Regions from separate parts of the Serratia sp. NFX21 genome, predicted to be linked through region 2. Evidence: riboswitches for the same ligand, from Rfam matches in the RefSeq annotation. Region 2 holds a riboswitch; each other region holds the start of a gene.
The links. A riboswitch is a leader RNA that binds a small molecule or an ion and turns the genes downstream of it on or off. The one in region 2 is predicted to bind thiamine pyrophosphate.
Positions count from the first base shown of each region.

Region 1: another riboswitch for thiamine pyrophosphate. It lies ahead of thiB (thiamine ABC transporter substrate binding subunit); the one in region 2 lies ahead of tenA (thiaminase II).
Region 3: another riboswitch for thiamine pyrophosphate. It lies ahead of thiC (phosphomethylpyrimidine synthase ThiC); the one in region 2 lies ahead of tenA (thiaminase II).
Region 4: another riboswitch for thiamine pyrophosphate. It lies ahead of thiM (hydroxyethylthiazole kinase); the one in region 2 lies ahead of tenA (thiaminase II).

Region 1 is NZ_CP183196.1:1,199,970-1,205,838, forward strand. It holds gene thiP (thiamine/thiamine pyrophosphate ABC transporter permease ThiP) at 1-1,342, opposite strand, end outside; gene thiB (thiamine ABC transporter substrate binding subunit) at 1,318-2,304, opposite strand; TPP riboswitch at 2,363-2,468, opposite strand; gene sgrR (HTH-type transcriptional regulator SgrR) at 2,506-4,167, opposite strand; gene sgrT (glucose uptake inhibitor SgrT) at 4,258-4,431, shown strand; gene ACNT1W_RS05610 (sugar efflux transporter) at 4,588-5,787, shown strand.
Region 2 is NZ_CP183196.1:3,810,668-3,816,536, forward strand. It holds gene gap (type I glyceraldehyde-3-phosphate dehydrogenase) at 1-706, opposite strand, end outside; gene ACNT1W_RS17905 (GlxA family transcriptional regulator) at 786-1,760, opposite strand; gene ACNT1W_RS17910 (LLM class flavin-dependent oxidoreductase) at 1,838-2,860, opposite strand; TPP riboswitch at 3,031-3,133, shown strand; gene tenA (thiaminase II) at 3,196-3,876, shown strand; gene ACNT1W_RS17920 (ABC transporter ATP-binding protein) at 3,873-4,628, shown strand; gene ACNT1W_RS17925 (ABC transporter permease) at 4,625-5,392, shown strand; gene ACNT1W_RS17930 (ABC transporter substrate-binding protein) at 5,409-5,869, shown strand, end outside.
Region 3 is NZ_CP183196.1:785,006-790,874, reverse strand. It holds gene nfi (deoxyribonuclease V) at 1-256, opposite strand, end outside; gene hemE (uroporphyrinogen decarboxylase) at 266-1,330, opposite strand; gene nudC (NAD(+) diphosphatase) at 1,371-2,138, opposite strand; gene ACNT1W_RS03665 (Rsd/AlgQ family anti-sigma factor) at 2,238-2,741, shown strand; TPP riboswitch at 2,781-2,905, shown strand; gene thiC (phosphomethylpyrimidine synthase ThiC) at 3,021-4,964, shown strand; gene thiE (thiamine phosphate synthase) at 4,957-5,595, shown strand; gene ACNT1W_RS03650 (HesA/MoeB/ThiF family protein) at 5,600-5,869, shown strand, end outside.
Region 4 is NZ_CP183196.1:4,340,033-4,345,901, reverse strand. It holds gene ACNT1W_RS20325 (MFS transporter) at 1-1,061, shown strand, start outside; gene ACNT1W_RS20320 (GNAT family N-acetyltransferase) at 1,103-1,528, opposite strand; TPP riboswitch at 1,596-1,687, shown strand; gene thiM (hydroxyethylthiazole kinase) at 1,724-2,518, shown strand; gene thiD (bifunctional hydroxymethylpyrimidine kinase/phosphomethylpyrimidine kinase) at 2,515-3,315, shown strand; gene ACNT1W_RS20305 (inhibitor of vertebrate lysozyme family protein) at 3,402-3,860, shown strand; gene gutQ (arabinose-5-phosphate isomerase GutQ) at 3,921-4,892, opposite strand; gene srlR (glucitol operon DNA-binding transcriptional repressor SrlR) at 4,885-5,658, opposite strand; gene gutM (transcriptional regulator GutM) at 5,742-5,869, opposite strand, start outside.

The DNA of each region.
Region 1 (5,869 bases), 2.6 Mb from region 2:
GCCAGCCGTGGATATCCAGAGACAGGCACAGTGGGTTGTAGCGTTCGGCCAGGTCGCGCATCGGGTTTTCCAGCACTTTCAGCGCGTAGGGCACCGCCATCAGTGCATTGGTGAGGATCACCAGCGCATACGGCGACTGCGGCAGCCCGACGGTGTCACTCAACAGCAGGAAGAAACCGGTCGCCAGCACGATGCCAGGCATTGCCAGGATCACCATGCCACTTAGCTCAAGTCGTTGGCCCCAGCGCAGCCGCTGTTGCAGCTTCAGCTCACGACTGCTCCACAGCAGCATCATGGTCAGTAGCACGCACAGTACGCCGGCACCGAGAGCAATGCGCAACGAGGTGAATAACGCCTGCCACAGCACAGGCTGTTGCAGTACGCTGACCAGGCTTTGGTTGGCACCGTCGGCAATCACCGCCAGCAGCGGGGGTAACAGCAGCAGCAGGGCGGCAGCGATCAGCAAAAAATCGCTGGTGCGGCGCCACAGGCTGTCTTCCGGATTACGCCAGATGTGGGCGTGAGTGTTGCCGACCGGCAATGCCTGGCTTAACCGCTGGCTGAGCACCACCAGCCCCAGGCAACAGGCCAGTTGGATCAGTGCCAATAGCGCGGCACGGCTGAGATCGTAGTCGTAGCTGAGCGCCTGGTAGATAGCCAATTCGATGGTGGTGGCCTGCGGCCCGCCGCCCAGTGACAATACGGTGGCGAAACTGGCAAAGCACAGCATAAAGATCAGCGCACCGCTCGGCAGGATCTGGCGGCGTAGTGCCGGCCACTCGACAAAGCGGAACTGCTGCCGACCGCTCATGCCAAGCTGCGCAGCCAGTTGACGCTGTTCGACCGGAATGTTTTCCAGCGCCTGTAGCAGCAGGCGGGTCGCCAGCGGCAGGTTGAAGAACATATGGGCCAACAGAATGCCCTGCAGGCCATAGGGGGAGAAACTGTAGTTAATGCCGAGCCAACCGCATATTGCGGCCAGCCAGCCTTGTCGGCCATAAACACTGAGCAGGCCGAATACCGCCACCAGTACCGGCAGCACCAGCGTCATGGCGCACAGCCGTAGCAGCAATTGGCGGCCAGGGAAACGGCGACGGAACAGCGCTCGCGCCAGCAGGATAGCGGGCAGCACCGAGATCAGTGCCGACAGCAACGCCTGCCAGAAGGTGAAACGCACCACGTGCCACAGGTAGCTGTCCTGCCACAGACCCTGCCAGTCGCTTTCGGGCGCGTGTCGCCACAGCGAACCCATCGCCAGTACGGCGATGGTCAGGATCAGACCGGAAGCCAGCAGCCCCGGCCATAGCCAGCGTGGGATCAGTGGCTGACGGCGGTTTGCCATGCCCGGATCCAGTTGCCGCGTTGTTTGGCCACTTCTTCAGCGCTGTATTGCAACGCGGTCTGCGGTACGGTCATTTGCTCAAACCCGGCCGGCAGCTGGGTTTTGATCACCGGATACATCCAGTTGCCGGTGGGAATGCTGTTCTGGAACGCCGGGGTCACCATAAATTGCATAAACCGCTCTGCCAACTCCGGCTGTTTGCCGGCCTTGAGTTTGCCTGCCACCTCGACCTGCAGGTAGTGGCCTTCGCTGAAGTTAGCGGCGGCGTAACTGTCTTTCTTTTCTTCAATCAGATGGTAGGCCGGAGAGGTGGTGTAGCTGAGTACCAGGTCGCCTTCGCCTTTCAGGAACAGGCCGTAAGCCTCACTCCAGCCCTTGGTCACGGTAACGGTTTTCTTTGCCAGCTTTTGCCAGGCTTCGGGAGCCTTGTCGCCATAGACTTTCTGCATCCACAACAGCAGGCCGAGGCCCGGCGTGCTGGTACGCGGATCTTCGTAAATCACCTTCCAGTTCTGGTCACTGTCGACCAACTCTTGCAGGCTTTTGGGCGGGTTCTTCAGTTTTTCTTTGTTGTAAACGAAGGCAAAGTAGCCGTAGTCATAAGGCACGAAGGTTTTATCCTGCCAGCCGCCGGGCACGCTCAGTTTGGTGCTGTCGACGTTGCTCGGCGCAAATAAACCGGTTTGTTGCGCGGCCTGCAGCAAATTGTTGTCCAGCCCCAACACCACGTCGGCGGCACTGTTTTTTCCTTCCATGCGCAGACGGTTAAGCAGCGAAACGCCGTCTTCCAGCGCGACAAACTTCAGCTCACAGTCGCACTGGGCTTCAAAGGCTTTTTTGACCGCCGGGCCAGGGCCCCAGTCGGCAGCGAAAGAGTCATAGGTGTAGACCGTCAGTACCGGTTTGGCGAACACCGGTGCGGCGCACAACAACAGTAACAAGGGCAGGCTTTTTTTGACCACTTTGCACTCCTGAAAATTTAGGGGGGCAAGGGTATCTGAGGGGGCGAGCGGCGGCTGCCGGTTCGCTGGGCTCAAATCCCTCCGCCGGTATTGACCGGATCAGGTTCGACGGGTTTGTTCTCAGCAAAAGCGGCACGCCGCATTTTGCACCCCGTTGAGACGGCGTCATTGTAAAGACTAACGGGCGTCGGTGAAAGGCGCTTATGCTTCCGGCGGCGCAAACCAGGCGGATTTAAAATCAAACCAGCCCAGGGTATTCATCCGTACGCCGCGCATGCTGCGCTGGCCGTGCAATTGCAACCAGTGGTGGAACAGCGGGTGTAACTGATGATTGCTGACCAGGCGCTGGCAAAAATCGGCCAGCGGCAGGCTATTGGCGCGCCACAACGCGGCATCCTCAGCGAGATCTTCGTTCATGCAGTGCTGCATCAGCGGCAGTTCATACAGGGTGGCGAACAGCGAGAACTCCAGCGGCAGATAGAAGTTGGCGCTGCCGAGCCACAAATCGCTGATGGCTTCGCCTTTATGCCAGGTGTCGTAATCCACGGCCTGGATCTTCAGCTTGATACCCTGCTGCGCCAGCAGGGGTTCGATCGCCAACTGAATGGCGTGGAACTCCGAGTGCTCGCTGTAGTAAGTCAACGTCAGTTCGGTCAACCCGTCCGGTTTGGGCAATTGTGCCAGTGCGCGGTTGTGATGCCAGCGCGGCAGAAGGCCGTAGGCCGGCGACCAATAGCGTTGATAGACCGGGCCGGCATTGCTCAGCAGCGAAATGGGGTTGATCAACTCGCACAGCCAACTGCGAATGGCCGGATCGGCCGCCAGTGGCGAACGCTGATCGAACAGCAGGAAATAACAGCCTTCTTCCAGCCGGCTTTCCAGTTCGTTTTTGCCGGTGTCGTCCGCCTGCAACTGGACGCCGGAATGTACCAGTTCTTCGGTCACTTCCGGCAGCACCCAGATATTCACCTCATCGATCAGCGCGCGGTAGCCAAAGTAATCGTCAAAGGCATGGATTTTCATCTGGCTGCGGTGGTTGCGTACCACGCTATATGGCCCGGTGCCCACCGGGTGGCGCGAGAAGTCCGGCAGGCTTTGCCATTCGCGCGGCAGGATCATCGCGGGCACGCTGCCCAGCAGCCACGGCAGCCAGTAATCGGGACTGTGCAAATGCACGTCGATCACATAAGGCGTCGGTGAGGTCACGCGTTCGAGATGTGAAAACAGTGGCTGTGGCATCAAACGGGTAAGCGAGCTGATGACATCCTCCATTTCCAGCTCGCGGCCATGGTGAAAATGAATCGCCGGGCGGAGATAAAAACGCCAATGCAGCGGGGTCAAAGCTTGCCAGTGATGCGAAAGATCAGACTCCAGTTCCCCGTTTTCCTCGTTTATCCGCGTCAGACCGCTGAAAATCTGCCGTGCCAGATGGGTTTCCGAGCGCCGCAGCGCCGAGCCGGGCAGCAGGTTGTACAACTGGCGATAGTAGAGCACCCGCAGGATGTGTTTCCCCTGACGAAAGCTGCGTCCCAGTTGGGACAGCAACATCTGGCGCACCACGTTTTTATCGCCGACCAGTTGCACCAGTTGATCGATACGGTCTTGCTCCAGCAATTCCTCCGCCCGCTGTTGCTGCAGTGCCAGACCGGTGTAGTGAAAGGTGAGCCGTGAACGCTTGCCGCGCCCGGACTCGGCCTGCCAGGTTAACCAGCCCTGGTGCTGCATGGCACCCAGTAGCGAACGCACGTGGCGGCGCGAACAGCTGAGCACTTCGGCCAGCTCCTGCAGGGTGGTTTCGGTCGGCTCGCCGTGGCAGCGCTGCCACAGGCGAATGAACTGCTGTTGCAATCTGGAGGTGGACATAAAAGAGGAACGCTCCGGCATCAACCCATCAATTTATCTTTCCCTATATTACGCCGATAATTTTCTTCAATGAAAGGGGGAGGGCGACGGATGAAGGTTTTCTTGTCAAAACAGTTCTATCAGCGCTATTTCAGCGCGGTGCGTCGCCAGCGGGCCGATTGGTTGGGGCTGGTGCCTGAACAGGCGCGGCTGGAGATGCTGGCCCATCTGACCCAGTGGGACATCCACTCGATGACGGATAAGCAATACCGTGAGCATCTGTGAGGCTCGGGTAGAAAAAGTTTCTGAGTAATGGTGTTGTTCACCAGCCAGTGGGATCATACCCACTGGTTTTTTTATTCTCGGTCGCGGGGATATTCTTGCAATTTTGCCACCGTAGCCTAAGGTTCTGTCTTCCGCTTTAGGGTCAGGAACGAAGAGATGAAACGTCAGCGCTGGCTGCCACGCCGCTTTAATCCCGTCTTTGCCGCATTCCTGCTGATTGCCTTTCTTTCCGGCATTGCCGGCGCGCTTTTGGCGCCGACGCTGAGCCTGTTCCTGACCACCGAGGTTAAGGTGCGGCCGCTGTGGGTTGGCCTGTTCTATACCGTCAACGCTATTGTCGGCATCGCGGTAAGTTTCCTGTTGGCCAAGCGTTCGGATACGCGCGGCGATCGTCGCAAGTTGATTTTGCTGTGCTGCCTGATGGCGGTCGGTAACTGCCTGCTGTTTGCCTTTAACCGTGACTACCTGACGCTGATCACCGCCGGGGTATTGCTGTCGGCGATTGCCAATACCGCGATGCCGCAGATTTTTGCGCTGGCACGAGAATATGCAGACAGCTCGGCGCGCGAAGTGGTGATGTTCAGCTCGGTGATGCGTGCGCAACTGTCGCTGGCCTGGGTGATTGGCCCGCCGCTGTCATTTACGCTGGCGCTGAACTACGGGTTTACCTGGATGTTCATGATTGCCGCTGCGACCTTCGCGATTTGCGCCTTGCTGGTGTGGTTTACCCTGCCTTCTGTGCCACGTGCGGAGCACAGTAGTACGGAGCTGAACGCTACTGCTTCGGTTCCGATTGCCCCCGTCAGCGCCTGGCGCAACCGCGATGTACGTCGTTTGTTTATTGCGTCGATGCTGATGTGGACCTGCAATACCATGTATATCATCGATATGCCGCTGTATATCACCGCCGATCTGGGCCTGCCGGAAAACCTGGCGGGGCTGCTGATGGGCACGGCCGCCGGGCTGGAGATCCCGGCCATGTTGCTGGCGGGTTACTACGTCAAACGATTCGGCAAGCGCAATATGATGCTGTTCGCCGTGGCGGCCGGCATCCTGTTTTATGCCGGATTGGTGGTGTTTAAATTTAAGCTGGCGCTGATGGTATTACAGCTGTTCAACGCCATATTTATCGGCATCATCGCCGGTATTGGCATGCTCTATTTCCAGGACCTGATGCCGGGACGACCGGGTGCGGCGACCACGCTGTTTACCAACAGTATTTCCACCGGGGTGATCCTGGCCGGGGTGCTGCAGGGGGCGCTGGTGGAAAACCTGGGGCACTATGCGGTTTACTGGTTGGCGACTGTCCTGGCAGTAGTGGCGCTGTGGATGAGTGCCCGCGTGCGGGAAGTGTGAGCTTAAACGTCACCAACCTTGACGCATGTCATTGAGAACATTACGCCCGCCCCCCAAGCTGAACGGACCCGGAACGCGATAA
Region 2 (5,869 bases):
CCGGCACCCGCAGCGAGTAACCGGTCAGGCGACCGTCCAGCTCCGGGATCACCTTGCCGAGCGCTTTGGCGGCACCGCTGGAATAAGGCACAATCGACTCCGCTGCGGCACGGGCACCGCGCAGGTCTTTTTCCGGTTGGTCATGCAGCGCCTGGCTATTGGTGTAGGCATGGGTGGTATTCATCAAACCGTATTCAATACCAAATGCCTGATGCAATACCTGGGCGGCAGGGGCCAGGCCATTAGTGGTACAACTGCCGTTGCTGACCACAAAATGTTTGGCCGGATCGTATTGCTGATGGTTAACGCCCAGCACCAGCGTAATATCATCGTCCTTGCCCGGTGCCGAGATAATGACTCGCTTGGCACCGCCTTGGGTGATGTGCACTTCAGCCTTGGCTTTGTCGGTGAAGAAGCCCGTCGCCTCAATCACTACCTCAACACCCACGCTGCTCCATGGGATGGCAGCCGGATCTCTTTCGGAGAAAACATGAATCGGTCGACCATCGAGCAGCAACTGGTTCTCACCGGCTTCGACGCTGGCTGCCAGAGTGCCTGAAAGCGAATCGTATTTCAGCAGGTGCGCCAGGGTTTTGCTGTCGGTCAAATCATTGATTGCCACAACCTGAAAGTCGCTGCGACCTAACGCTGCGCGCAACACGTTCCTGCCGATCCTGCCGAATCCATTAATGCCTACTTTGACCATGATCTACTCCTTCATTATTGGCTCTGTCACCAATCTAAACCGGAGATATCAGTGTCGTAAATGACGTTTGCAGATCAATTTAGGCCAACATGCGGGAATGAAAACGCTCGCGATATTCGGTAGGTGAGAGTTGCAAATGCCGCTCAAAAACGCGCCGCAGATTGAGGCCATTGCCAAACCCGCAACTGATGGCGATTTGCTCAATACCTTCCGCACTCTGCTCCAGGCGTTGCCGGGCCAGATATAAACGCCCTTCTTCAACAAATTTGGCGGGGGAAATACCGGTTTCACGCGTGAACACCCGGGTAAAGTTACGCGGACTCATGGCAACCCGTTCCGCCAACTGCTCAACGGAAAGGTCTGCGGCCAGATTCTCCAGGATCCACGACTGAAGATCGCGGATTGGGCCAGGGGTTTTAGCCTGATTTAAAGGATAACGGCTGAACTGCGCCTGACCACCAGGCCGACGCAGGAACATCACCAGATCTTGCGCCACTTCGCGTGCCTGAACAAAACCGTAATCGTCTTCCACCAGAGCCAAGGTGAGATCGAAGCCGGAACTGACCCCGCCCGAAGTCCAGACGGAACCATCCTGCACGTACAACGGCCCATTTTCGACCTGCACTTTTGGAAAACGAGTCTGCAAGGTTTCCAGCAATCGCCAATGGGTGGTGGCACGGCGTCCATCCAGCAAACCGGCTTCGGCCAGCAGCAACGCCCCACCGCAAACCGACGCAATACGCCGCGCCTGGGGTGCGGCACGCCGTAGCCAGTCGACAACATAGGCACTCTCCTCCTCGGTCGCGCCTTTTCCGGTCACTATGATGGTGTCGCGTTCCTGCTCTGGGTCGAGATCTGAAAGACGATGATCGGCCAACAGATTCAAGCCGGACGACCCATGCACCACCCGGTGAGATTGGGTGGTGACGATCGCCATCCGGTAGAGCGGAGCGTCGTTGGGCCTCAAGCGGTTGGCTTGCATCAGGATGTCGGCGATGCCTGCCGACTCGAATAACATGCCCCCTTCGGGGACGATAATCAGAAAAGTATGCATGTCCTTAAAATACAAAATGAGCAAAATAAGTCAAGCCCGCCACCGGAGAGGCTGGCGGGCTTTCGGTACGCGACTTATCAGCGCCAGTCCAGCGCCGGTGCAATATGCTTCAGGATCGACTCAATCACATGGGCGTTATACTCAACGCCCAACTGGTTTGGCACCGTCAGCAACAAGGTATCCGCTTCGGCAATGGCTTCGTCCTGCGCCAGCTGTTTGATCAGCAGCTCCGGCTCGGCGGCATAGCTGCGGCCGAATATCGCCCGGGTCTGATCGCCGATATAGCCCACCTGATCGCCTTCCTGCCCGCTATTGCCGAAGTAACTGCGGTCCTGCTGGTTCATCAGCGCAAAAATGCTGCGGCTGACCGACACCCGCGGCTCTCGTTTATGTCCTGCCAGCTTCCAGGCCTCGCGGTAAGCGCGGATCTGTTTGGCCTGCTGCACGTGGAACGGCTCGCCGGTTTCGTCGTTTTTCAGCGTCGAGCTTTGCAGGTTCATCCCCAGCTTCGCGGCCCAAACTGCCGTAGCGTCTGAGCTGGCACCCCACCAAATACGATCCCGCAGGCCGGCGGAGAAAGGTTCAACGCGCAGCAGGCCAGGAGGATTAGGGAACATCGGCTGCGGGCTGGGTTCGGCAAAGCCTTCACCGCGCAGCGCGTCCAGCAGCACTTCGGTGTGGCGGCGGGCCATATCGGCTTCGGTCTCGCCGTCCGCAGGCGTGTAACCAAAGTAACGCCAGCCATCAATCACCTGCTCGGGAGAACCGCGGCTGATGCCAAGCTGCAAGCGTCCGCCTGAAATCAGGTCGGCGGCTCCGGCGTCTTCAACCATATACAGCGGGTTTTCATAGCGCATGTCGATCACGCCGGTACCAATCTCAATACGCTGGGTTTTGGCACCGATGGCAGCCAACAGCGGGAATGGCGAGCCAAGCTGGCGTGCAAAGTGATGCACGCGGAAATAGGCCCCATCCGCCCCCAGCTCTTCTGCCGCGACGGCCAGGTCGATCGATTGCAGCAACGCATCGCCGGCCGAACGGGTGCCCGACTGTGACGAAGGCGTCCAGTGGCCAAAAGAGAGAAATCCAATTTTCTTCATGGGTGGTGTCCTTAGGTTCAATTATGACCGGATTACAGTGACAAATATGCCCCCTGTCAGGCCAGAAAAATTGTCTTCGACCGCACTAAACGAACCGTTTTTGGCAGAGAAAATCCTCCAGGTTTCCCCCCGCCCAAACATTGTAATCAAAAAGTAAATATCGTATAACAGGCTCCTCCGAGGGGTGTCCTGTAATGGGCTGAGATGGCGCAAGCCGAACCCTTTGAACCTGATCTGGGTCATGCCAGCGAAGGGACGGGTCGGCAATAACGCTATCAGTCATTGCCTGTTCATACCTCAGCGCGCCCGGATCTCCACTCACTTTTGGAGGTCCCATGTTTACTCCCCAATTCGACGACGGTCTCTACGGCCAACTGCGCCTGCGCGCCGGTAGCCACTGGCAGGACTATGTCGCTCACCCCTTTATTCAGCAACTGGCCGCCGGTACGCTACCCGAACCTGCTTTCCGCCGCTATCTGACCCAGGACTATCTGTTCCTGATCCACTTTGCCCGCGCTTACGCCTTGCTGGTCAGCAAACTGCGCACCCTGCCGGAGATGCGCACGGCCACCGCCTCGCTCAATGCGATTGTCGCCGAGCTGCCTTTGCATCTGGCCTATTGCGCCGACTGGGGCCTCAGCGAGCCGCAGATTGCCGCCGAGCCAGAAGCCGCAGAAACCCTCAATTACACCCGTTATGTACTCGATATCGGCCACTCCGGGGACGCTCTCGACCTGCTGGCGGCGCTGTTGCCCTGCGTCGCCGGCTATGCCGAGATTGGCCTGCGGCTGCTGGGCGACCCTGCCACGGTGATGGAGGGCAACCCTTATGCCTCGTGGATCCGCAACTATGGCGATCCGGGCTATCTGGCCGGGGTGCAGGCCGCTATCGATCTGCTGGAAAACGTCGGCCGCCAGCGCGGTGCAGAAAGCCGCCTGGGCGAACTGTCAGAGATTTTCACCACCGCCACCCGGCTGGAATCTGCCTTCTGGCAAATGGGGCTGAATGCCCAATGAGTATAGGCAACGCGCAACACCATGGCGTTCGGCCGGGTATTCAGGTACGGGATTTAACCCTGCGCTTTGGTCAGCAGGTGATTTTCGAGCGACTGAGCTTCGATATCGCAGGTGGCAGTTTTGTCGCCCTGCTCGGTGCCAGCGGCGCGGGGAAAACCAGCCTGTTGAAGATTATTGCCGGGCTGGAAAAACCCACCTCCGGTTCGGTGACCGGCAGTGACGGCCTGCCGATTGCCGGGCGCATCGCTTATATGGGGCAAAAGGATTTGCTCTATCCGTGGCTGACCATTGACCAGAACATCAGCCTCGGCGCGCGGCTGCGCGGTGAAAAGGTCGATCGGCCCTGGGCCGAGCACCTGCGGGAACGCGTGGGGCTGAGTGGTTATGGCAATGCCTTGCCTGCTGCGCTGTCCGGTGGCATGCGTCAGCGCGCCGCCATCGCCCGTACCCTGTATGAACGCCAGCCGATTGTGCTGATGGATGAGCCTTTCTCGGCGCTGGACACCATTACCCGCGCCATGATCCAGCAACTGGCCGCCGAACTGCTGGCGCAGCACACCGTATTGCTAATTACCCACGACCCAATGGAAGCCTGCCGTCTCAGCCATCACCTGCTGGTATTGTCCCGCTATCCCGCCGGTATTGACGATAGCCATGTTATCGAAGGTTTGCCGCCGCGCGCACCGGACGATCCTCAACTGCTAAAAAGCCAGAGCGAGCTGTTGTTGCAACTGGTGAGGGCCGCCGGATGAAACCACAGATTGAAAGCCGTCTGTCGCGGATGCGCCGCAGCCTGACGGTGTTTGCCGGCCTGCTATTGCTGTGGGGTCTGGTCACTCTGGGTGATATTGCGGCTTTTCTGCTGCCTTCACCCTCTTCAGTCGCGCAGGCGCTGTGGAACAACCGGGCTTACCTCGGTTACCACACGCTGATCACCGCCGCCGAGATCGCCTGCGGCCTGCTGGCCGGGGTGTTGCTCGGTGCCGTACTGGCGCTGTGCATGATTTATTCCCCGCGGCTGCAACGCTGGCTAATGCCGCTGGTGCTAACCAGTCAGGCTATCCCGGTGTTTGCACTGGCCCCGCTGTTGGTGCTGTGGTTCGGTTTTGGCATGAGCGCCAAGGTGGTGATGGCCGTGCTGGTGATCTTCTTCCCGGTCACTTCAGCCTTCTTCGACGGACTGCGCCGGGTCAATAACGATTATCTCGATCTGGCCCGCACCCTGCGCGCCTCTCCCTGGGCGCAACTGCGGCACGTGCGGCTGATGGCGGCACTGCCGGCCTTTGGCTCCGGGCTACGCATGGCCGCCGCCGTCGCCCCGATCGGCGCGATCATCGGTGAATGGGTCGGCTCGGCGGAAGGTTTGGGTTACGTAATGCTGAACGCCAACGCGCGCATGCAGACCGACGTCTGTTTTGCCGCGCTGTTTATTCTGGTGCTGATGACCGTCCTGCTTTGGGTGACGGTGGACGCGCTGCTGCTACGCCTGATCGACTGGGCGCCGGAAAATGACTGATAACAAGGGATCCACAATGATTAATAAAACCCTCTGCGGACTGATGCTCTGCACCACGCTGACCGGGCAAGCTACCGCCGCAGAAAAACTGACGCTGGTGCTCGACTGGTATATCAACCCCGATCACGCGCCGATTATGGTGGCCGAGCAGATCGGTGCCTTCAAGGCCGCAGGCCTGGACGTCAAGATTGTGCCGCCTTCCGATCCGGCGCTACCACCAAGGTTGGTGGCGGCAAAACAGGCCGATCTGGCCATCACCTATCAGCCGCAGCTGCATTTCTTTGCCGATCAGGGCCTGCCGCTGGTGCGCGTGGGTACCCTGATTAATTCACCGCTCAATACCGTGATTACGCTGGATAAAAGCATTACCACCCCGGCAGGGCTGAAGGGCAAAAAAATCGGTTACTCGGTCAGCGGCATCGAACAGGCCACGCTGGCAACCATGTTCAAGCATGAACACCTCAACCCTGACGACGG
Region 3 (5,869 bases), 2.2 Mb from region 2:
CTGGGTATTCACGGAACGATAAGAAACCGGGGATATAGGGCATGGTGGTGGCCACTCGTGCCACCTGGTATTCCACCAGCTCCAGCGACGGATAGCGCAGGATGGCGATAGCGGCGCGAGTCACCGCGCCCTCCTGCTCAAAGCCCACGTCGGCACCGGCGATAAAGGCCGGTGGAACGACCAGGAAATCATCCTGGCGAATGACTTCGGAGGCGCGCAGCCGTTGTTCTGCACGCAGGGCTTGAGTATCTATCACATCCAATCCTTAACGATGGTATTTCCCCGACTGCGCGTGGACGGCTTCAACAAAGGCACCGGCGTTCTCCGGCGGCACGTCCTGATGAATACCGTGGCCCAGGTTGAACACATGCCCTTCGCCGTGGCCGAAACCGGCCAGAATGGTTTCCACTTCCTGGCCGATGCGCTCCGGTGACGCATACAGCATCGAAGGGTCCATGTTGCCCTGCAATGCCACTTTGTCGCCCACGCGGCGGCGTGCATCGGCAATATCGGTCGTCCAGTCAAGACCCAGTGCGTCACAACCGGTTGCCGCCATCGCCTCCAGCCACTGGCCGCCACCTTTGGTGAACAGCGTGACCGGCACACGGCGGCCGTCGTTTTCACGCAGCAGGCCGTCAACAATCTTGTGCATGTAATGCAGTGAGAACTCGCGGTAGTCACGACCGGTCAGCACGCCGCCCCAGGTATCGAACACCATCACCGACTGCGCGCCGGCTTTAATCTGGGCGTTAAGATACAGAATGACGCTGTCTGCCAGCTTATCCAACAGCAGGTGCAACGTCGCCGGCTCGGCGTACATCATTTTTTTCAGTTTGGTGAAGGCCTTGCTGCTACCGCCTTCCACCATATAGGTCGCCAGCGTCCACGGACTGCCTGAGAAACCGATCAGCGGCACTTCGCCCTTCAGCTCGCGACGGATGGTACGCACTGCGTTCATCACATAACCCAGCTCCACTTCCGGGTCGAACGCCGGTAGCTTGTCGACATCGGCACGACTGGTGATAGGCGAGGAGAAACGCGGACCTTCACCGGTTTCGAAATACAGGCCCAGCCCCATGGCATCGGGAATGGTGAGGATATCGGAGAACAGGATCGCCGCGTCCAGTGGGAAACGGCGCAGCGGCTGCAGCGTGACTTCACAAGCCAGCTCCGCGTTCTTGCATAGCGACATGAAATCCCCGGCCTGGGCGCGGGTGGCCTTGTACTCCGGCAAATAACGACCGGCCTGACGCATCATCCATACAGGGGTCACATCCACCGGCTGACGCAGCAGTGCGCGCAGGTAGCGATCGTTCTTCAACTCATTCATTTATGGGGCTCCCTTATTCATCTGCCGGTATTGTAGCGATTTATTGCTCACGGCATAAGGCTACGGTGTCCTCTATCAGGCGACGCGCTACCGTGCCGGGCGGCGGTAATAGCGGCAACCGATCGTAGCGGTACCAACCGGCGTTAAGCAGCTCTTTCGGATCGTGGCGGATCTCGCCGCGGTGGTAATCGGCCATAAAGGCCATCATCAACGAGTGCGGGAACGGCCAGGGTTGTGAGGTGACATAACGCAGGTTTTTGATTTCAATATTACTTTCTTCCATCACCTCGCGTGCGGCCGCCTGCTCCAGCGTTTCGCCAACCTCGACAAAGCCGGCCAGTACGGTATGAATACCGCCGCGATGGCGCACATGTTGTGCCAGCAGGATCTCATCGTCACGCCGAATGGCAACGATCACGCAGGGGGCGATCTGCGGGTAGTAGCGCTCCCGGCAGTGACCGCACAGGCAGGCACTTTCGGTGCGGCTGAGATGCATTTCATGGCCGCAGTAACCGCAGTAGCGATGGGAACGGTAAAACTCGGCCAGTTGTACGCCCCGTCCGGCAAGCTGGAACAGCCCGCGATCCAGTTCTAACAGTTGGCGTACCGATCCCATCTCCTGCGGCATTGCGTGGCGCACCAGCCAGACCGGCAATCCTTCCCATTCGCCAATAACACGAGCCATTCTTCCCAGCAGGGAAAATGACGCGGCCAAACCGCACGGCAATTCACCGTTCGGTAACCAAAGTTTGCTTTCATGGCTGACGATCCACCAGCCATTTTCATTACCCGTTAATGCAAGTTCCATATCGTTGTTGCACAACCTCAGCTTCACTGGCACTCTACAAATCGGCCTTGTTACATTTTAATAACTTACTGTTACGTTTTATTACTTACGGAGTCAAACATGCTCAACCGTTTGGAAAGCCTGACTCAGCGCGTTGGTGGTAGTAATGAATTAGTAGATCAATGGCTTCAGGCACGCAAGCAGTTGCTGGTCGCCTATTGTGCCCTGGTGGGCATTAAACCTAACAAAGAAAAGCATACGCCGCTGAATGAAAAAGCGCTGGAGAACTTTTGCCATAATCTGGTGGATTATCTCTCCGCCGGCCATTTTCATATCTATGACAGAATAATCAAGCAAGTGGAAGGCGCATCCAGTCCGAAAATGTCTCTGGCGGTCAACATCTATCCCAAGCTGTGGGCCAATACCGAGCAGATCATGGCTTTCCACGATCGCTATACCGAAGTGGATATCGATCAGGACCTGTGTCTGGAATTACATCAGGCGTTATCCGATATCGGTGAAACGCTGGCGGCTCGTTTTACCCTTGAAGACAGGCTGATCCAACTGGCGGCTGAAACCTGGCAGCAGGCTGAGCCGGACAAAACGCTGGATCCAGCCGGCTAAAATTTTGTAGTCTTTTTTATTATCCCTCCTATACTGGAGGGCATCTTGTCGGAGTGCCTAGCGCCTGATTTGTTCATCAAATTGGCCAGGCTGAGACCGTTAATTCGGGATCCGCGGAACCTGATCGGGTTAATACCCGCGAAGGGAACAAGAGTAATCTATCGCCACAGGCAGGTGACCCCGATTTGGGATAATCCTGCTTTGCCGGCCAGCATCATTACTCCCTCCGAGCTCCAGACAAGCAACTTTCCCAACCCAACACACTGGTAGGAACTTGCTATGTCTAACGTTAACAAACCCCGCGCTCGTAAAGAGCAACGCGAAGAAGCCCAGCAGTTTATCAACACCCTGCAAGGCGTTTCCTTCCCCAACTCACGCCGGATCTATCTGCAGGGCTCACGTAGTGACCTGCAGGTGCCAATGCGTGAAATTCAGCTCAGCCCGACGCTGATCGGTGGCGATAAGGACAACCCGAAGTACGAGCCAAACGAAGCGATTCCGGTGTACGACACTGCCGGCCCTTACGGTGATCCCCAATCAGAACTCAACGTGCATAGCGGCCTGGCGAAGCTACGCGCCGGTTGGATCGCTGAACGCGGTGATACCGAAGCGCTCAAGGGCGTCAGTTCAGGTTTCACCCAGCAGCGCCTGGCCGATGAAGGCCTGGATCACCTGCGCTTTGAACATCTGCCGTTGCCGCGCAAGGCACAACCGGGCAAACGCGTGACCCAGTTGCACTACGCGCGTGCCGGCACCGTCACCCCGGAAATGGAATTTATCGCCATTCGCGAAAACATGGGGCGCGAGCGCATCCGTGGCGAGGTATTACGCCACCAGCATCCTGGCCAAAGTTGGGGGGCCAACCTGCCGGAGAATATCACGCCGGAATTCGTTCGCCAGGAAGTCGCCGCAGGGCGCGCCATCATCCCCGCCAATATCAACCACCCGGAATCCGAACCGATGATCATCGGCCGTAACTTCCTGGTGAAGGTTAACGCCAACATCGGCAACTCGGCGGTGACCTCCTCGATCGAGGAAGAGGTCGAGAAACTGGTGTGGTCCACCCGCTGGGGCGCGGATACCGTGATGGATCTGTCTACCGGCCGCTATATCCACGAAACCCGCGAATGGATCCTGCGTAACAGCCCGGTGCCAATTGGCACGGTGCCTATCTATCAGGCGCTGGAAAAGGTGAACGGCGTGGCGGAAAACCTCACCTGGGAAATGTTCCGCGATACGCTGCTGGAGCAGGCGGAGCAAGGGGTTGACTACTTCACCATTCACGCCGGCGTGCTGCTGCGCTACGTGCCGATGACCGCCAAACGCCTGACCGGCATCGTTTCCCGCGGCGGTTCGATCATGGCCAAATGGTGCCTGTCACATCATCAGGAAAACTTCCTGTACCAGCACTTCCGCGAAATCTGTGAGATTTGCGCCGCCTATGACGTTTCTCTTTCCCTCGGCGACGGCCTGCGGCCGGGCTCAATTCAGGACGCCAACGACGAGGCACAGTTCGCCGAACTGCACACTTTGGGTGAGTTGACCAAAATTGCCTGGGAATATGATGTGCAGGTGATGATCGAAGGCCCTGGCCACGTGCCGATGCAGATGATCCGCCGCAACATGACCGAGGAGCTGGAGCACTGCCACGAAGCACCATTCTATACTCTTGGCCCACTGACCACCGATATCGCTCCGGGTTATGACCACTTTACCTCCGGCATCGGGGCCGCGATGATCGGCTGGTTCGGCTGCGCCATGCTGTGTTACGTCACGCCAAAGGAGCATCTCGGGCTGCCGAACAAAGAGGACGTCAAGCAGGGGCTGATCACCTACAAAATTGCCGCTCACGCCGCCGACCTGGCAAAAGGCCACCCCGGTGCGCAAATCCGCGATAACGCCATGTCCAAGGCGCGCTTCGAATTCCGCTGGGAAGATCAGTTCAATCTGGCGCTTGATCCAGCCACTGCTCGCGCTTATCACGACGAAACCCTGCCGCAGGAGTCCGGCAAAATCGCCCACTTCTGCTCTATGTGCGGGCCAAAATTCTGCTCGATGAAAATTTCGCAGGAAGTTCGCGACTATGCCGCCGCGCAAGAAGCGGCCAAACCGATAGCAGTGCAGCTAACCGGCATGGAAAAGATGTCGGCCGAGTTCCGCTCACGCGGCAGCGAGCTGTACCACAGCGCCGGTAACCTGCAAGAGGAATTGAGCAATGACTGATATCACCACGCCCTTCCCCGCCACGCCTCACAAGTTGGGGTTATACCCGGTAGTCGACAGCGTTGAATGGATTGCCCGTTTGCTGGACGCAGGCGTCACTACCCTTCAACTGCGGATTAAGGATCTGCCGGATGAACAGGTCGAGGACGACATTGCCGCCGCTATTGCCCTCGGCAAGCGCTACGACGCCCGATTGTTTATCAACGACTACTGGCAACTGGCGATTAAGCACGGTGCCTATGGCGTACATCTCGGCCAGGAGGATTTGGACACTACCGATCTGGCCGCCATTCACCGCGCCGGGCTACGTTTGGGGGTTTCCACTCATGACGATAGTGAACTGGCCCGCGCCATTGCGGTAAAACCTTCCTATATCGCACTGGGGCATATTTTTCCGACGCAAACCAAAGACATGCCTTCTGCCCCACAGGGTCTGGTGGAGCTGAAACGCCATATCGCCGGGCTGAGTGACTACCCAACGGTGGCGATCGGCGGGATCAGTATCGATCGCGTGGCGGCAGTGCTGGATTGTGGCGTCGGTAGCGTCGCCGTGGTCAGCGCCATTACCCAGGCCCCGGACTGGCGCGCAGCGACTGCACAACTGCTGCAACTGATCGAAGGCAAGGAGTGATGCCATGCTGAACGATCAAGAATTCCTGCGCTACAGCCGCCAGTTGCTGCTGGAAGACATCGGCCCCGCAGGCCAAGAGAAACTAAAACAGTCGACGGTACTGATCGTCGGGTTGGGGGGGTTAGGCTCCCCCGCCTCGCTTTATCTGGCCGCCGCCGGTGTCGGCACCCTGCTGCTGGCCGATGACGATAGGCTGCACGTCACCAATTTGCAGCGTCAGATCCTCTATCGCAGCAGCGACGTTTCCCAAAGCAAAGCCGCCCTGGCAAAGCAC
Region 4 (5,869 bases), 530 kb from region 2:
GTCTGCCGCGCCGCTTTACCATGTCGTTTTCACTGATCGCCACCGGCTTGCTCGGTATTTATCTGTCCAGCATGCCGGGCTACTGGGGCATTCTGTTTGTCTGGGCGTTGTTTGGGGTCACCTGTGACATGCTGAACTGGCCGGTGCTGCTCAAATCGGTGAGTATGCTGGGGAACAGCACTCAACAGGGGCGGCTGTTCGGCTTTTTCGAAACCGGACGCGGCGTGGTGGATACCGTTGTGGCGTTTTCTGCGTTAGCACTGTTTACCGCGTTTGGCAGCGGTTATCTTGGCTTCAAGGTTGGGATACTGTTTTATTCGGCGATCGCGATTATCGTAGGGATTATTATTCTGTTGGTAATGAAAGAAAGCCCGGAGGAAAAAACAGCCTCTAAGAGCGAAGCGCCGGCCGATAAAAAACCGGGGATGAGCAGCGTATTAAAAAATAAAACGGTTTGGCTGATTGCCTTCAGCGTTTTCTGTGTATATGCCGTCTATTGCGGGCTGACGTTCTTTATTCCTTTCCTGAGCCATGTCTATGCATTGCCGATTGCGCTGGTGGGTGCCTATGGGATTATTAATCAGTATTGCCTAAAGATGGTGGGTGGGCCGATTGGCGGTTTGATCGCGGATAAAGTATTAAAATCCCCGAGCAAGTATTTATTCTACACCTTTATTATCAGCGCCATTGCGCTGGCATTATTGATTCTGTTGCCACATGAGCAAATGCCGGTGTATTTGGGCATGGCCTGTACGCTGGGATTTGGGGCGGTGGTCTTTACCCAACGCGCGGTGTTCTTCGCCCCGATCGGTGAGGCGGGGATTGATGAGGAACATACCGGTGCGGCGATGGCGTTGGGTAGTTTTATCGGCTATGCCCCGGCGATGTTTTGCTTCAGCCTGTACGGCCACATTCTCGATGCCTTCCCAGGGTTAACCGGCTACAAGATTGTCTTTGGCCTGATGGGCATGTTTGCCTGTGCCGGGATCATCGTGTCGGGGCTACTGGTTAGAAATATCCGCGCACGCGGCAAATTGACCCCGGCGGTTTCTGCCGTCTGACCAGGGGTTCATGAAAGGGGGCGCCACAGCACGGCGCCCCTTTACTTTGTCGGCGAGTGCATCAGGTAATAGTCTTCCGCGCCGTCATTGCCGGTAGCGATCGTCCGCCAACCGTGTTTGTGGTAAAAGGCCAGCGCCTTCTCATTCTTCACCAGGCATTTCAGCGAGCCGGTGGCAGTGAAGGTTTGCTCCGCCGCCTGCAGCAGGGCGCTACCGACGCCAAGAGGCGGTAGCTGAGGGTCGACATACAGATTGTGAATAAAGTTATCCTGACGATAAATCGAGACGAACCCCAGCCGCTTGCCCTTTTCTTCCGCCACCCAAATGTCCTCACCCAGCGTTGAGCGATCGAAATCTTCCAGTCGGTAATCTTCGGTATCACGCCAGGGAAACGCCGCCTTGCGCGATGCCAGATACAGGGTGCGCAGGAAGGGACGATCGGCCTCTTGGTATTTTCTTATTCGCATGGCGGCTCCTTTTTATTTTTTGTCACTATAGCGCGATTGACCTCACCGACGGCAACCCCAATAATGGCCGTCTGACTCGGGGTGCCTCTAGGGGCTGAGATTTTACCCGTATTACCTGATCTGGATTATGCCAGCGTAGGGAAGTCTCGGTGCCCCAACCGGTACCCGCCTTCTTGAACGCCGGTTGGGAGGAATATGCTCGCTCGACCTGATGTTTTACCCGGCGCCCGCGCCGCGGCCTGTTTAACCCAATTTAAACGCCAATCCCCATTGATTCACTGCCTGACCAACGAAGTGGTGCAGGAGCTGACGGCTAACGTGTTGCTGGCGCTCGGTGCTTCCCCGGCGATGGTGGTTGAGCCGACCGAAGCGGCACAGTTCAGCCGGCTGGCGGATGCCTTGCTGGTCAATATCGGCACTCTCAATGCATCACGCGCCGAATCCATGCTGGCGGCGATAGAAGTTGCCAATGCGGCAGGCACACCCTGGACGCTGGATCCGGTCGCCGTCGGTGGGCTGGCGTATCGCACCGCCTTTGCCCAACGTTTACTGGGCGAAAAGCCGGCGGCAATCCGCGGCAATGCTTCTGAAATCATGGCGCTGAGTGGCCTGCAGGCGAGTGGGCGCGGCGTCGACAGCGCTGACGATTCACTGGCGGCGTTACCGGCGGCGCGCGAATTGGCACGAAACAGTGGGGCCGTGGTGGCGGTGACCGGCGTGGTGGATTACATCACCGACGGCCAGTGTGACTGGGCGGTCGCCGGGGGCGACGTGCTGATGACGCGAGTGGTGGGTACCGGTTGCGCACTTTCGGCCGTGGTGGCGGCATTTTGCAGCCTGCCGGGCGATCGGTTGGACAACGTGGCGACTGCCTGCCGGGTGATGTCACTTTGCGGTGAGATGGCCACGCGCCGCGCCGCCGGGCCGGGCAGTTTTACCCCGGCATTCCTCGACGCTCTGTACCAACTGCGTCCGGAGGATCTGCAATGAAACGGATTAACGCGTTGACCATCGCCGGCACCGATCCGAGCGGGGGGGCCGGCATCCAGGCCGACCTGAAAGCCTTCTCCGCGCTGGGGGCCTACGGTGCCTCGGTAATCACCGCGCTGGTGGCGCAAAATACCCGCGGCGTGCAGTCGGTGTATAACATCGAACCGGCTTTTGTCGCTGCCCAGCTTGATTCCGTGTTCAGCGACCTGCGTATCGACAGCACCAAAATTGGCATGTTGGCCAACGCCGATATTGTGCAGGCGGTCGCGGAGCGTTTACGTCACTATCAGCCGTCGTTTGTGGTACTGGATACGGTGATGCTGGCGAAAAGCGGCGATCCTCTGCTGGCGCCGGAGGCGGTGGAATCGATTCGCTGCGAGCTGTTGCCGCTGGTGTCGATCATCACGCCGAACCTGCCGGAAGCGGCGGCTCTGCTGGAATGCGCCCCGGCGGAAAATGAACGCCAGATGCGTGAGCAGGGGCGAGCACTGTTGGCGATGGGTTGCCAGGCGGTATTGATGAAGGGCGGCCATCTTAGCGAAAGTGAAAGCCCGGACTGGCTGTTCAGTGCGGGACTGGAGCAACGCTTTACTGCACCGCGCGTAGCGACCCGCCATACGCATGGCACCGGCTGCACGCTGTCTGCCGCATTGGCCGCCCTGCGTCCGCGTCACGACGACTGGGCAGGCACGGTGGCTGCCGCCAAGGATTATCTGCAAAAAGCCTTGCAGCAGGCCGATACGCTGGAAGTGGGGCACGGTATCGGGCCGGTGCATCATTTTCACGCCTGGTGGTGAGCCAACTTTTTGCTACCCTTGTGGTCTGACTAGATCCAGGCCCGGTATTGGCCGGGTGCGATTAAATTTTATCAAGGGAGAAGGCCATGACAGGACAAAACGCACTTCGCGGCGCCATCTTCGGCGCGTTGCTCAGCTTCAGCGTGGGGGGCTTTGCCCAGCAGATCGTCACGACTTCTGATGTGATCCAGCAGCCTGGCTATCAGAGCAGTTGGCAGAATATGGTGAAGGGGCAGGCCCGCTTGCCTGGTTGGGCACGCAAAGGGGTGGGGACTTCGACCCCGGCGCAAAGCCTGAGCTGGAAGGGGCAAAACTATCTGGTGGGTAATATCTGTAAACCCCACGACTGCGCCAACAACTTTATGATGGTGGCGTTTAAAGAAGACAAGTCGCAGGCCTGGGCGGTACGCGTCGAGGTGGCGAATAAGCCGGAAGCGATTGATCATCCGAAGAAATACGCTAAATATCAGTGGTTGGGTAAACCGAACGACGATATGAAGGCGCTGTTGAAGCAACAGTTCGAGAATAATCCGGACTGGAAATAAGCGGATTAGAAGCCCCTCTCCCAAAGGAGAGGGGACAAACGGGCAGCATTAGTTAATGGGTCAGCCGATACCGGCCTGATGCAGGTCGTGCAGGTTGATGGCACCCACCAACACCCCCTCAAGATTGACCACCGGCGCAGCGCTGATGTGTTGTTCGTGCAACGCTTCCAGTGCTTCTCCGGCGCGCCATTGTTCCGGTAAACGGTAGCCGGGGCGGGTGATCGCCGGGCTTAACGCATCCTGCAGGCTATTGCCTTTCACCAACCAGCGACGCAGGTCGCCGTCGGTAAACACCCCCACCACTTTTTGCTGTGCGTCGCACACTGGCACCAGCCCCAACCCGGTACGGCTCAGTTCCAGCATCGCTTCCATTACGTTGGCGCTTTCGCTGACCTGCGGCAGGCGATCGCCGGTGCGCATCAGGTGATGTACCCGGTTCAGCAGGCGTGCGCCCAGGCTGCCGCCCGGATGCGAACGAGCAAAGTCTTCGGCGTTGAAACCGCGTTGACGCATCAGCGCCATTGCCAGTGCGTCACCCATCATCAGCGTATTGACCGCGCTGGAGGTTGGCGCCAGCCCCATCGGGCAAGCCTCACGCTCTACGCTGATGTCCAGCATGCAGGCCGCCGCCTGGGCCAGCGGTGACTCTTTGCCGCCGGTAATGGCGATCACCGGGATGTTATTTTCCGCCAGCAGCGGCAGGATCAGATCCAGCTCTTTGGCACGGCCAGAGTAGGAGATGAACACCACCACGTCGTCGGCACCGATCATGCCGAGATCGCCGTGCAGCGCTTCCGCCGGGTGCACGAAGAATGACGGGGTGCCGGTACTGGCCAGCGAGGCGGCAATTTTTTTACCGATATGGCCGGATTTACCGATGCCGGAAATCACCGCCTTGCCGCGGCAGTTCAGCAGCAGTTCGCAGGCACAGACGAAATTGTCGTCCAGTCGTGCCAGCAGGCGTTGTGCTTCGGCCAGCTCAATTTCCAGCGTTTCGCGGGCAAAGGCCAGCAGGGCGGCACTATTACTCATCAGAATCTCCTACCAGAAGGATATTGATGCCTTTCGCTTGCAGCGCGGCGAGATAATCCGGGTTGATGTTTTTATCGGTGATCAGCGTATCGACGGCGCTCAGATCGCAAACCACATTGGGGCTTTTGCGGCCGAATTTTGACGAGTCCACCAGCAGGATAATGCGGCTGGCGGCTTCGCACATCGCCTTGCTGACGTTATGCACTTCGTTAAAGGTGGTGACACCGGCATTGAGATCCACGCCGTCTGCGCCGATAAACAGCTTATCAAAGCTGAACTGCTGGAAAGCCGACTCCGCCAGACTGCCGTGGAAGGACGCCGATTTTTTGCGATAAGTGCCGCCGGGCATCAGGATGGTCTGGTCGTTATCCAGCTCCACCAGCGCATTGACGATGTGCAGGCTGTTGGTCATTACCGTGATGTTATTGAACTGCGCCAGATGCGGGACCATTTGCAGTACCGTACTGCCGGCATCGAATATCAGTGAATCACCGTCGTTGATCAACTTGATGGCGGCGTAGGCGATCTGGCGTTTCTTTTCGGTATTGATATGCGTTTTCCGGTCGATGGGCTGGTCGCCATCGTCGCGGCTGAGCACTACGCCGCCGTAGGTGCGGATCACCTCACCTTCGTCTTCCAAGAGGGTGAGATCTTTACGAATGGTGGTGCCGGTGGTGGCGAAATGTACCGCCAGGGCATCCACTGCCGTTTTGCCATGTCGCTGCAGATATTCAAGGATAGCGGCCTGTCGCTGCTTTGGTTTCATAGCCCGTCCTGTTCACAAGAGTTGAGCATTTCCCTTTAATGAATAATTCAATATGAAAGGTAATGTCTTTTAATGTGAAAATATCATGATTTAGGGGCAATCGCTAACGATAGTGCTGTCTGGCATGCGCGATCCTCGGGAAAGATCACATCCGGGCTCAGGTCTCTCTGGTGCAGACCATGCAACCGGGCGATTGGCCGCGGTTGGGCAA